2 regions of the Mycolicibacterium arseniciresistens genome follow, and region 1 is predicted to be linked to the other one. Evidence: riboswitches for the same ligand, from Rfam matches in the RefSeq annotation. Region 1 holds a riboswitch; the other holds the start of a gene.
The links. A riboswitch is a leader RNA that binds a small molecule or an ion and turns the genes downstream of it on or off. The one in region 1 is predicted to bind S-adenosylmethionine.
Positions count from the first base shown of each region.

Region 2: it holds a riboswitch for S-adenosylmethionine, as region 1 does, so the genes downstream of both, Q2100_RS01640 (hypothetical protein) here and Q2100_RS24215 (bifunctional o-acetylhomoserine/o-acetylserine sulfhydrylase) in region 1, are expected to answer to the same signal.

Region 1 is NZ_JAUMSQ010000250.1:64-4,293, forward strand. It holds partial or broken gene Q2100_RS24210 (alpha/beta fold hydrolase) at 1-420, opposite strand, end outside; gene Q2100_RS24215 (bifunctional o-acetylhomoserine/o-acetylserine sulfhydrylase) at 417-1,733, opposite strand; SAM riboswitch class IV at 1,778-1,912, opposite strand; gene Q2100_RS24220 (epoxide hydrolase EphH) at 1,996-2,823, opposite strand; gene Q2100_RS24225 (exodeoxyribonuclease III) at 2,894-3,691, shown strand; gene trpS (tryptophan--tRNA ligase) at 3,738-4,230, shown strand, end outside.
Region 2 is NZ_JAUMSQ010000005.1:54,598-58,827, forward strand. It holds gene Q2100_RS01625 (hypothetical protein) at 1-133, shown strand, start outside; gene Q2100_RS01630 (hypothetical protein) at 414-719, shown strand; gene Q2100_RS01635 (metallophosphoesterase) at 733-1,692, shown strand; SAM riboswitch class IV at 1,767-1,877, shown strand; gene Q2100_RS01640 (hypothetical protein) at 1,911-2,498, shown strand; gene Q2100_RS01645 (NUDIX hydrolase) at 2,550-3,200, opposite strand; gene Q2100_RS01650 (ADP-ribosylglycohydrolase family protein) at 3,278-4,230, shown strand, end outside.

The DNA of each region.
Region 1 (4,230 bases):
CGCGACGTCGGCCGCCACCTGGTCGCGCACCGTGATCGCGGGGAACCGGGAACCCCAGGGCCGGCCGTCGGGTGCGGTCGTCGACGGTCCGGTGGAGCCCTGGCAGCCACCGAGCACGTTCGTCGAGATCGCGCACCAGCGGTCGGTGTCGATCGGGGCCCCCGGGCCGGCGACGCCGTCCCACCAGCCGGGGGTCGGATGCCCCGGTCCGGCGGGGCCGGTGATGTGCGAATCGCCGGTGAGCGCGTGCAGCACCACCACGACGTTGTCGCGGTTCGGCGAGAGCTCGCCCCAGCGCTGTACGGCGATGGACACGTCGTCGATCACGACGCCGCTCTCCAGCGTCAGGGGACCGATGTCCACCACGCCGATCTCGCCTTCGGCGGGCAGCGTCGCAATGTGCACGTCAGAGATTGTCACTTGCCCGCCCTCGCCGCCGCGAAGCCCTGCTCCAGATCGGCCAGGATGTCGTCGATTCCCTCGATGCCGACCGCCAGGCGCACCAGGCCGGGCGTCACGCCGGAGGCGAGTTGTTCCTCCGGGGACAGCTGGGCATGGGTCGTCGACGCCGGGTGGATCACCAGCGAGCGGACGTCACCGATGTTGGCGACATGACTGTGCAGCGTCAGGGCGTTGACGAAGGCCTTGCCCGCGTCGACGCCACCAGCCAGTTCGAAGGCGAGCACGGCGCCAGTTCCCTTCGGCGCCAAGCGCTTTCCGAGGTCGTACCACGGCGAGCTCGGCAGCCCGGCGTAGTTCACCGACAGCACGTCGGCGTGCCCGGCGAGGTACTCGGCCACCCGCTGTGCGTTCGCGACGTGGCGTTCGACGCGCAGGCTCAGCGTCTCCAGGCCCTGCGCGATCAGGAACGCGTTGAACGGCGCGGCGGCCGACCCGAGGTCACGCAGCAGCTGCACCCGGGCCTTGAGCGCGTACGCCGGCGGCCCGAGTTCGGCGAAGACGACGCCGTGGTAGCTGGGGTCCGGGGTCGTGAAGCCGGGGAACTTGCCGTTGGTCCAGTCGAAGGTGCCGGAGTCGACGATCACACCGGCGATCGCGTTGCCGTGCCCGCCCAGGTACTTGGTGGCCGAGTGCACCACGATGTCGGCGCCCTGGCTGATCGGCTGGATCAGGTAGGGCGTGGCGATGGTGTTGTCGACGATCAGCGGCACGCCGGCGTCGTGGGCGACGGCGGAGACGCCCGGGGTGTCGAGGATGTCGATCTGCGGGTTGGAGATGGTCTCGGCGAAGAAGGCCTTGGTGTTCGGCCGCACCGCCGCCCGCCACGACTCCAGGTCGTCGGGGTCAGCCACGAAGCTGACCTCGATGCCGAGCTTGGGCAGCGTGTAGTGGAACAGGTTGTAGGTGCCGCCGTACAGGCGCGGGCTGGACACGATGTGATCGCCCGCGTTGGCGATGTTGAGGATCGCGAACGTCTCGGCGGCCTGGCCGGAGGACAGGAACAGCGCCGCCACGCCGCCCTCCAGCGCGGCGATGCGCTGCTCGACGACGTCCTGCGTCGGGTTCATGATGCGGGTGTAGATGTTGCCGGTCTCGGCCAGCCCGAACAGCGCGGCCGCGTGGTCGGTGTCGCGGAACGTGTACGACGTCGTCTGGTAGATCGGCAACGCCCGCGCGCTGGTGGCGCTGTCGGGCGTCTGCCCGGCGTGGACCTGCTTGGTCTCGAACGACCAGCGTGCCGCCGGGTCGTCGATGATTTCGGGTGTGCTCATGGCGGTTCCAGGTCTCCCTGTCTGTCGGGGGGCCCGTACCTGCGGACCCGCGCTTGCCGTGTGGCCGACGGGATCAAGGGATCAGTCGGCTACTCAACCTGGTCGTCTCCCGGGGCACCCCCCCGCGGTTGGAGGGTTGCCGGCCAGCAAGCCGGGGCTTGACGCTGGCGCTCATGACCGATCAGAAGCTTAACGCACGCCGCGCCGCGGCTGCCACCATGGCAGGTGGCAGGCGGCGCGACGCGCGCTGACGGAGAACGAATCAGCCGGTGGCGCGTTGCCTGCCGACGTGCCCGTCGACGAAGCCGAGGATCACCTCGGCGATGCGATCGGGAGCTTCGAACATCGGGATGTGTCCGACGCCGTCGAGGTGGGTCACCTCGGTGCCCTCGGGCAGATGCTCGGTGAAGTGCCGGGTGAACCGGGGATGAGGCAGCACCCGGTCCTTCTCGCAGATCACCAGGTGTGTCGGGGTCTTGCCCTCGGCGATCTCCAGCAGGCCGGGCAACGTCAGCGACTTGACCAGCAGCTGGTAGTAGGCCGGGCAATGGGAGACGTCGTCGATGATCTCGGCCAGGTCCTCGTCGGACAGGCCGTCGGGCGTCCCGCTCACCGGCAGGTGAGTCAGATAGCGGGTGACCGGCAGTTTCAGCACATGTTGCCGGAGCACCAGGGTGGCCACCCACAGCGGCAGGCCGGCCAGGAACTTGCCGACGATCTCGAACTTCGCGGGGGTGAAGTGCTTCCACCCGCCGGCCGGCGCGATCCCGGTGAGCGTGCGGGCGCGGCCGCGCCGCTCGAGCTCGAACGCCACCCAGCCGCCCAGCGAATTGCCGACGACGTGCGCGGTGCCCCAGCCGAGCGCGTCCATCCTGCGCTCGACATCGTCGGCCAGCGAGGCGCTGTCCAGGAAGAACGGCCCGCGCGACACGCCGTTGTGGCCGAGCATCGTTGGCGCGAACACCTCGTAGCGGCCGGTGTCGGCGATCCGCGGGGCAACGCCCTTCCACACGTTCTGCGACATCATGAACGGGTGCAGCAGCAGCATCGGCTCGCCGGTGCCGAGGTGGATCGGTGCGCGTTCGGTCATGCTGCCCGACAGTAAGGTGATACCGCCGGTACCGCAAGATTGTCCGTTAGGGTCTGGCGCCGTGAGCCGGCTGATCGTGAGCACCGTCAACGTCAACGGCATCCGCGCCGCGGTGCGGCAGCGCTCGACCGAGAACCTCGGTCTGCTCGCGTGGCTGGCCGGCTCCGCCGCCGACGTGGTCTGCCTGCAGGAGACCCGCGCCGACGACGACCAGCTCTCCGCGGCGCTGGCCCCCGCCGTGGCCGACGGGTGGCGGCTGGCCGCGGCGAGCCCGCACGTCAAGGGCCGCAGCGGCGTCGCGGTGCTGTCCCGGCACCCGGTCACCGCGATGCGCCTGATGGAGTCCGACGAGTTCGGCGAGCACGGCCGCTACATCGAGGTCGACACGGCCGGGGTGACCGTGGCCAGCGTCTACGTGCAGACCGGTGAGGCGGGCACCGACCGGCAGCTGGAGAAGGAGCGGTTCATGGCCGCGCTCGCGCAGCGGATGGCCGCGATGAGCCGCGACGGCCGCGAGGCGGTGGTGTGCGGCGACTGGAACATCGCCCACACCGAGAACGACATCAAGAACTGGCGTGGCAACGTCAAGAAGTCCGGCTTCCTGCCCGGCGAGCGGCGGTGGCTGTCCGAGCTGCTCGATTCCGGCTGGGTGGATGTGGTGCGGGTGCTGCACCCCGATGTGGCGGGGCCGTACTCGTGGTGGTCGTGGCGCGGGCGGGCGTTCGACAACGACGCCGGCTGGCGGATCGACTACCAGCTGGCCACCCGCCCGCTGGCGGCCAGGGCGCGGGCGGCCAGGGTCGAGCGGGCAGACGCCTACGCGCTGCGCTGGTCCGACCACGCGCCGGTGACCGTCGAGTACAGCTGACAGGCGGCGAAAAGCCGTTGGCCGGCCATGAAAAGATCGGGTCATCATGAATTCTCCTGTCGAGATGCCGCCCCGGCAACCGCGCGTCGTCTTCTCGGGCGTGCAGCCCACGTCCGACTCCCTGCACCTGGGTAACGCGCTGGGTGCGGTGAAGCACTGGGTCGGCATGCAGGACGACTTCGACGCGTTCTTCTGCGTGGTCGACCTGCACGCGATCACGGTCCCGCAGGACCCGGAGACGTTGCGGCGGCGCACCCTGGTGACCGCGGCGCAGTACCTGGCGCTGGGCATCGACCCGGCGCGCAGCACGATCTTCGTGCAGAGCCATGTGCCCGCGCACACCGAATTGGCCTGGGTGCTGGGATGTTTCACCGGGTTCGGCCAGGCCTCGCGGATGACGCAGTTCAAGGACAAGTCGCAGAAGCAGGGTTCGGACGCCACCACGGTCGGCCTGTTCACCTATCCGGTGCTGATGGCCGCCGACGTGCTGCTCTACGACACCGACCTGGTGCCGGTCGGAGAGGACCAGCGGCAGCATC
Region 2 (4,230 bases), on a different contig from region 1:
CGATCAGTTCAAGCGACGCCATCCGGAGTTCAGCTACGAGTGGTTCTACGGTGCGTGCGGGCTGGACCACTGGGGCGAGCTCCCGCCTGAGTATCCCAATTCGCATGGGCCCATGAAGGCGGACGGCGACTGAAAGGTCGGGCCGGTGTCGGTGCCACCGTCAAGTGCGAGTCCGGTGCGCCTGCGCATGGACGTCGAGGGCGAACTCATGGGGCGGATCACTCGGCGCGTCAAAGCGCTTTCGTCATAGCGATGCCGACGAGCGTCCTGTCGGACCCTCGCGGTACATTGCAGGTGGAAGTTGTCGAGGCAGTTCGCAGAGCTCGAAGCACCTGCTCGCTCGCAGACTCGCCCACTCTTTCTTCCCCACTTGACCTGCGGGTCGAATCGGCCCGCCGCTGATGGGAGGGACGATGACGACTTCAGATCTGTGGATCAAGAATCTGTCGGGAGGCCAGTCGCTCGGTCAACACGGCGGGATGGTCAGTCACGCATCGTATGTCGCATGGGTGGTGCTCGACTTCATCGCGGCCGACAGGGTGGATGCGCGGTACGCCATCACCGACATCGACACGGTGGTCTCGGGCGAACTGCTGCTCGAGATCTTCCATGAAGCCGAGAAGCAGTACGGAGTGACGCTGACGGAACGGGATGGCGAACGAAGCATCGACTGTGTGAGCGCAGACGACACCTACCGCGTCCTGTTCACCGAATTCTGAAGGGAGAATGAGCATGACGGGCTATGACATCATCGGCGACGTCCACGGCTGCGCATCGCTGTTGACGCGTCTAATGGGGCGACTCGGGTACCGAGTAGGCGAATCGGGAGCGTACGAGCAGCCAGGTCGGCAAGTCGTCTTCGTCGGAGACCTCGTCGACCGCGGCGGCGAACAACTGCAGGTGCTGGAGACCGTCAAACGGATGGTGGACAGCGGAAGCGCCCAGATCGTCATGGGCAACCACGAGTTCAACGCCGTCGCCTACGACACCGAGCATCCCGACCGGCCCGGCGAGCATCTCCGGCCGCGCTCCGAGAAGAACACGAACCAGCACCGAGCGTTCCTCGACCAGGTCGACGGCGAGGCGCGCGCCGGCTACCTGAAGTGGTTCGCGGCGATGCCGCTGTGGCTGGATCTCGGCGACATCCGCGTGGTGCACGCCTGCTGGCATGAACCGTCGATGCGGGTGGTCGAGGAGGCGCTCGGGTCGAATCGGTTCAGCGCTCGTGAGCAGTTCGTCCGCGCCTCGGACACGGAAGACCCGTTGTATGAGGCAATCGAAGTCCTGCTGAAGGGGCCCGAGATCGACTTGGCGAAACATCGGCTCGAGCCCTACTACGACAAAGACGGCCACCCCCGCAGTCGCGCCCGAGTGGCGTGGTGGCGAGAGAACGCGACCACACTGCGTCAGCTCGCGGTGTTGGACGGCAACTTCCGAACTGCCAGTGGCGAGGCGTATCCGGAGCTGCCCGACGTCACGGTCGATCCGGCAGAGAGCTCCTACACGTACCGCGGTGACGTCCCTGTGTTCTACGGGCACTACTGGCGCAGCGGCTCACCCGAGGCCGGCAGCGACTACACGAGGCGTTCCGCGTGCGTCGATTTCAGTGCGGTCAAAACGGGGAATCTTGTCGCATACCGTTGGGACGGCGAAGACGAGATCCGGCCGGGGCATTACGTGCTGTCCGCTTAAGCCCCTCGATAGATACCCGCTGCCCGCACTTTCGACCTATCCACCTGTCAGTGCGTCCCGCTAGCCTGGAATCAGCTCTCGAGCAGACGGCTGTACGGGTACCTGGCCCGCCGTCTCGGCAACCGCACGACCACCGCACGGTGCCCCAGGGGAAGAGCCGGCACGGATGCGTGCAAGAGGTGGACGCCCGCGCGCGGCGTCGCCGCGAGGAGTGAGCTGTGACCGAGCCGGAGTTGAGCGCCGCGGATGCGGCAGTGCGAGCGCGGATCGACGAGTTGTCGGTCCACATCCCGTGCGGAGGGATTCGGGGGCCGATTCAGCGCAGGAGTAGAGCGCGGCCAGACCTGCCCATCCGGTGGCAGTCGTGCAGGGACGAGGACAACCCCGAGCGATGGCCGGAGCACGACGTCTCTCGGGCGAAAGATCTGTGCGTCATCTGTTTTCGCGGCACCGCGGGTGGGCGGTCTCGCTGGGCCTACGTGGCGTGCGAGACCTGCCTGGCGGTCAATGATTCCTATGTCGCGCGTTGGGGGTTTCGACCGTTCGCGCTGGGCCGGCACAGCCTGATGAACGGAGCCGGCGCGCGACTCAGTGCGGCGCCGGCGGTCCGCCATGTGCAGGAGGAGCGCCTCGCCGCCTTCTCGAACGGCGATCACGAACTCAAGGAGTGGCGCCGACGGGAGTACCCGCGGCTCGCCGCCGCCTTCGACCCACTGGCTGACATCCCGCTCAGGACGTGGAGGGCAACATGGCCGCCGAGCCGAAGCGCTTCGGAGGACGCGTTCGCCCGCCTTCTCGGGGACTAAGGGCCGGCGTCGGACACCGCATCGATATCCGCTCGAGCGCAAAACCGAGGATCAGGACTCGGCAGCGGCTCGACGGAACACCTCGGCGGGACGCCCGCGGCCGCCCGCGGTGGTCTCACCCGTCGCGACGAGCCGCGGCTCCATCGTGCGTCGGAAGGTGTCGCGCTGTAGCTCCCGGCCCATCACCGCTTCGTGTGCCAGCCGTAGCTCACGCAGCGTGAACGAATCCCCGAGCAGATGGTCCGGGTCAGGCTCGTCGCTGTACCGCGAGCGAATGTTGTGCACTGCGCTTTTCGCAATCTCCGCATGGTCGAACGGCAGCCGGCCCGGTTGCGTCACCGGCACCAACCGTGTCGAGTCATGGAAACGATCCTCGAGCCGACTCGCATGCACCACCTGGATGTGTGCCACGGACAGCACCCACCCGCGGTCATCGCGACCGGGAGCATCGAACACCTGCAGCTGCCGCGGCCGCAGACCCCGAATATGCGCCTTGTCCCACAGTGACCGGTTGACAGCGTCGGCCAGCCGTTCGTGCTCGTGGAGAAAGGTGCCTGGTAGCGCCCACCCGCGACCAGTCGGCCGCCGGACCTCCAACACCACCAAGCCGAGGCTGCGGTCGAGCGTGAGCAGCGCGGTGTCCACGGCGACCGACGGCCGCGGGTAGTCGGCGAGCGTCCGCCCGCTGCCGTCCCGGAACATTTCGCCAACCATGTCGGTGCATCAGCGTACAGTGAGGTAATTAGCGCAGAATTGCGCAAATAGTTGAGGGGGATCTCATGGGAGCACGTAACGACCGATTCGTCGGTGTTCTGCTGGCGACGGCTGCCGGCGATGCGCTCGGCGCGCCGTACGAATTCGACCCGCCGCGCGGACCGGAACTCGACGTCGAGATGGTCGGCGGCCGCGGCTGGGAGCCTGGTGAGTGGACCGACGACACGGCCATGGCCATCGCGATCTCCGAGGTGGCGGCAACCGGCGCCGACCTCCGCGACGAGGCAGCTCAGGATTCGATCGTCGCGCGGTGGCACGCCTGGTCGCTGACGGCGAAGGACGTCGGTATCCAGACCCGCAAGGTGCTCGGTGCCACCGCTCGGTCCGGCGCTCTCACCGCGGCTCACGCACGCCGGGAAGCGAAGAAGCTGCACGAAAGTGGCGGCCGTACGGCGGGCAACGGATCGCTGATGCGGACGGCCCCGGTGGCGCTGGCGTACCTCGACGACGAGAACGCGATGGTCGAAGCAGCCCGCGCCCTCAGCGAGCTCACCCACTACGACCCGGACGCCGGCGATGCCTGCGTGCTGTGGACGTGCGCCATCCGCCACGCGGTGCTCACCGGACAGATCGACGTCCGAATCGGGTTGCGGCACATCGACGGGAACCGACGCAAGCTGTGGTCCGAGCGCCTGGACGCCGCGGAGGCCGGCGTGCCGTCATCGTTCCCGAACAACGGCTGGGTCGTGACGGCGCTGCAGGCCGCGTGGTCGGCCATCGTCACGACCGGTGTGCCCGCCGAGGACTCCGGAGCCGGAACGTTCCGAGCAGACCACCTGCGGCTCGCCCTGAACGCGGCGGTCCGGTCGGGTTACGACACCGACACTGTCGCCGCGATCGCCGGCGGACTTCTCGGCGCCGCCTACGGGGCGTCCGCGGTTCCGGTGCGGTGGCGCACGCTGCTGCACGGGTGGCCGGGCTTCACGGCGCGCGGCCTGGTCGACCTGGCGTCGGCCAT